Regions from separate parts of the Streptomyces sp. NPDC044063 genome, predicted to be linked through region 2. Evidence: predicted binding sites of a transcription regulator. Region 2 holds the regulator's gene; the other holds the start of a gene.

Region 1 (2,199 bases), on a different contig from region 2:
CCTCCTTGATCGCCCGGACGACACGGCCGGGCAGCGCGCCGACGTACGTCCGCCGGTGGCCGCGGATCTCGGCCTCGTCGCGGACGCCGCCGAGCGCGACCCGGACGAACTTCCGGCCCATGGCCCGGGCGACGGACTCGCCCAGGGAGGTCTTGCCCACGCCGGGCGGGCCGACGAGCGCGAGCACCGCGCCGTACCCGCGCCGCCCTCCCCCAAGCTCTCGGCTCCGCTCGAGCAGGGGGGACCCCCATTCCACACCCAGCCCCCGGTCGGCGCGCCGCTTGCGCACCGCCAGGTATTCGGTGATCCGTTCCTTGACGTCCTCCAGGCCCGCGTGCTCGCGGTCGAGGACGGCCTTGGCGCCCCGGATGTCGTAGGCGTCCTCGGTGCGCTCGTTCCACGGCATCTCCAGGACCGTGTCGAGCCAGGTGCGGATCCAGCCGCCCTCGGGGCTCTGGTCGGAGGCCCGTTCCAGCTTGCCGACCTCCTTCAGGGCCGCCTCGCGCACCTTCTCCGGCAGGTCGGCGGCCTCGACGCGGGCGCGGTAGTCCTCGGTCTCGTTCTCCGGGTCGCCGTCGAGACCGGCCAGCTCCTTGCGGACGGCCTCCAGCTGGCGGCGGAGCAGGAACTCGCGCTGCTGCTTGTCGACGCCCTCCTGGACGTCCTTGGCGATGGATTCGGCCACCTCCTGCTCGGCGAGATGGTCGCCGAGCCACTTCGCGGCGAGCCGCAGCCGGGCCACCGGGTCGGCGGTCTCCAGCAGCTCCACGCGCTGGGCGACGGTGAGGAAGGGCGAGTAGCCGGAGTTGTCGGCGAGCTGGGCGACGTCCTCGATCTGCTGGACGCGGTCCACGACCTGCCAGGCGCCGCGCTTGCGCAGCCAGCTGGTGGCGAGGGCCTTGTACTCCTTCATCAGCTCGGCCACCGCGCCCGGCAGCGGGTCGGGGACGACCTCCGCCATCCGGGTGCCCTCGACCCACAGGGCCGCGCCCGGCCCGGTCGTCCCGGCGCCGATGCGGACCCGGCCCACGCCGCGGATCAGCGCGCCGGGGTCGCCGTCGGACAGCCGGCCCACCTGCTCGACGGTGCCCAGGGTGCCGACGCCCGCGTAGGTGCCGTCGACGCGGGGGACCAGCAGCACCTCCGGCTTGCCCCCGGACCCCGCCGCGGCCTGTGCCGCCTCGACGGCGGCCCGGACCTCCGCGGCCGAGAGGTCGAGCGGCACGACCATGCCGGGCAGCACCACCTCGTCGTCGAGCGGCAGCACGGGCAGGGTGAGCGGTGCGGACATCGAAGCCATGATCTCCCCTTCGGCAGGCAAGTTGAGCTATGTCGACTCAATGCACGGGGAGAGGTGGTTGTTCCCGGGGCTTTGTTCGCTGTGAGCGATCGAGTAGCGGCTGAAGGGGGTGAGGGAGAGGGGTGTTCAGCGGCGCTGCAGCGGCCGCGCCGGGCGGCGCGCCGCCTCGTCCTCCGTACGCGGACCCGGCACGGACACGGACCCGGACCCGGGCACCGTGGGCGCCGGCGGCGGTCCGGCCGGGGTCGCCGGGACGGCCGTCCGCCCCCGGCGCGAGCGCGCCTCGTCGCGGATCAGCCCGTGGCAGGCGATCCCCGTCAGCAGCGCGATCGGGTGGCCCCAGCTGGCGAGCGGGTCGGCCAGCTCGATCAGATCCTGGGCGCACATCGCCCCCGCCACACCCAGCAGCGCCCACCGGCCGCGTGCCGGCAGCAGCCCCGACAGGGCGCCGACGCAGGCCATCAGGCCGAAGCTGATCCCGTAGTCCAGGCGGTGCAGCGAGGCCTCGGGCAGCCGGCCGGCGGCGACCGCGCCCAGCACCGGCAGCTCCGTCGCCAGGGTCGCCAGGACATGGCCGACGAGGAAGACCCCGGCCGTGCGGGCCGGGCCGACGCGGTGCTCCAGCGCGGTGAGGACGAGCGCGAAGACGGGCCCGTACGCGGACCGGACGCCGCCCGCGACCCACAGGGCGCTGGCCACGAGGACGACCAGCGGCTGCTCGACCAGGTGGGCCGCGTCCGTGCTGGAGTCGCGGAGCAGCTGATGGACGGTGGCCTCGTCGCCGAGGTCGGAGTAGACCGCCGTGGCGAGGAGGACGAGGCCGTAGAAGAACGTGAACGGGGCGCCGGTGGGCGTCGGCAGCAGCCGGCCGAGGCGCCGGAGCACGCGGCGGACGGGCG
Region 2 (2,199 bases):
CCGCGCCGCGGCCAGGACATCGAGTCCGAGGTGACACTCAACTTCACCGAGGCGGTGGAGGGGGCCACGGTCCCGCTGCGGATGTCCTCCGCGGCGGCGTGCAAGAACTGCTCCGGCACCGGCGACAAGAACGGCACGCCCAGGGTCTGCCCGACGTGCGTCGGCACCGGCCAGGTGTCGCGCGGCTCGGGCGGCGGCTTCTCGCTGACCGACCCCTGCCCGGACTGCAAGGGCCGCGGGCTCACACCCGAGAACCCCTGCGACGTCTGCCACGGCAGCGGGCGCGCCAAGTCCGCCCGCACGATGCAGGTGCGCATCCCGGCCGGCGTGTCCGACGGGCAGCGCATCCGGCTGCGCGGCAAGGGCGCCCCGGGCGAGCGCGGCGGCCCGAACGGCGACCTCTACGTCGTCGTGCACGTCGGTTCCCACCCGGTCTTCGGGCGGAAGGACGACAACCTGACCGTCACCGTGCCCGTCACCTTCGTGGAGGCGGCGCTGGGCGGCGAGGTCAAGGTCCCCACGCTCGGCGGCCCCCCGGTGACCCTCAAGCTGCCCGCGGGTACGCCCAACGGCCGCACGATGCGCGCCCGTGGCAAGGGCGCGGTGCGCAAGGACGGCACCCGCGGCGACCTCCTGGTCACCGTCGAGGTCGCCGTGCCCCAGAACCTCGGCGACGAGGCCAGGGAAGCCCTGGAGGCCTACCGCGTGGCCACCTCGGGTGAGGACCCGCGAGCGGAGCTGTTCCAGGCCTCGAAGGGAGCGTGAACCCCATGGATGGTGTCGGCCGTCGGCGCAATCCCTATGAGCTGACCGACGAGTCGCCGGTCTACGTGATCTCCGTCGCCGCTCAGCTCTCGGGGCTGCATCCGCAGACCCTGCGGCAGTACGACCGCCTCGGCCTGGTCTCCCCGGACCGTACGGCCGGGCGTGGCCGGCGCTACTCCGCACGCGACATCGAGCTGCTGCGGCAGGTCCAGCAGCTGAGCCAGGACGAGGGCATCAACCTGGCCGGCATCAAGCGCATCATCGAGCTGGAGAACCAGGTGGCCGCGCTGAAGGCGCGCGTCGCCGAGCTCCAGGCGACGGTCGAGGGGGCGGCCACGGCCATGCAGCAGGCCGAGGCCGCGGTGCACGCCTCGTACCGCCGCGACCTGGTGCCCTACCAGGACGTCCAGCAGACCGGCGCGCTGGTCGTCTGGCGGCCGCGGCGGGACCACCGGGAGCGCTGAGACAGCTCGTACGAATGGGCCGGGAGGACCGTGAGGTCCTCCCGGCCCCTTCGCATGCCTGCGGGGTGGGATGACGGGAGTTACGGAAAGTTATCCACAGGGGTGGTGGATGACGGTCCGTGACCGCCACACTCGGGGCATGACGGGGGAGACGGCGGGGGAGATGGCGGGGGCCGGGGTTGCTCTGCGAGCGTTGGCCGACGCCCAGGGCGGGGTGGTGCTGGCGGTCCAGGCGCTGGCCGCGGGGTGGTCGCGGGGCCGGCTGGGCCGCTTCCTGGCGGCGGACGGATGGACGCGGCTGCGGGCCGGCGCCTGGCTCGCGCCCGGGCGCGGGGCCGGGCCGCTCCAAGCGCTGTGGGCGCTCCAGCTGCTGCGGCCGGAGCTGGTGGTCAGCCACTGGTCGGCGGCGGCGCTGTACGGCGTGGCGGCCGCGCCCGGCGGCCTCCCGGAGTTCGTCCGGGCGGGCCGGTCGGCGGTGAAGGGGGCGCGGCTGCACCGGCTGCCGCTGGAGCCCGGCGAGGTGATGACGGTCGGGGGCCTCCGGGCGACGTCCGTCGCGCGGACGATGGCCGATCTGCTGCGCGCCGGGCCCCGGGACGACGCGCTGGTGGCGGTCGACGCGGCGCTGGGCTGGCGGCCGCTCGCGCCACCGGGGCCGCCGGGCTCGCCGCCGGGTGGGCCGTCCGGTTCGTCACCCGGTTCGTCGCCCGGTGGCCGGGGCGGGCGGAGACCGCCGCTGACCACGCTCGACGCGATCGGCCGTGCCCTGACCTCGGCTCCCTCGCTGCGGGGCGCCCGGAGCGCGGCCTGGTGGCTGGCGCTGGCCGATCCCCGGGCGGGCTCCGCGGCCGAGACGGTCGCCCGGCTGCGGATGTACGACGCGGGGCTGCACCCCGAGACCCAGGCCATGCTGGTGGTGCCCGCCACGGGCCGCCGGGTGTATCCCGACTTCCTCTTCCGCCGGCAGGGC

What was found. Region 2 encodes HspR, which represses chaperone genes until heat shock. Its sites were predicted from a motif close to TTGAGNNNNNNNNNCTCAA; they were not measured.
Region 1: a site for HspR is predicted at 1,323-1,341, ahead of lon (endopeptidase La). Genes of this name have one in related genera too.

What each region holds. Positions count from the first base shown of each region.
Region 1 is NZ_JBWKFM010000011.1:106,264-108,462, forward strand. Features, by position in the region: gene lon (endopeptidase La) at 1-1,300, opposite strand, end outside; gene AC07BS_RS15975 (rhomboid-like protein) at 1,427-2,199, opposite strand, start outside.
Region 2 is NZ_JBWKFM010000014.1:98,584-100,782, reverse strand. Features, by position in the region: gene dnaJ (molecular chaperone DnaJ) at 1-765, shown strand, start outside; gene AC07BS_RS19090 (heat shock protein transcriptional repressor HspR) at 771-1,229, shown strand; gene AC07BS_RS19085 (hypothetical protein) at 1,369-2,199, shown strand, end outside.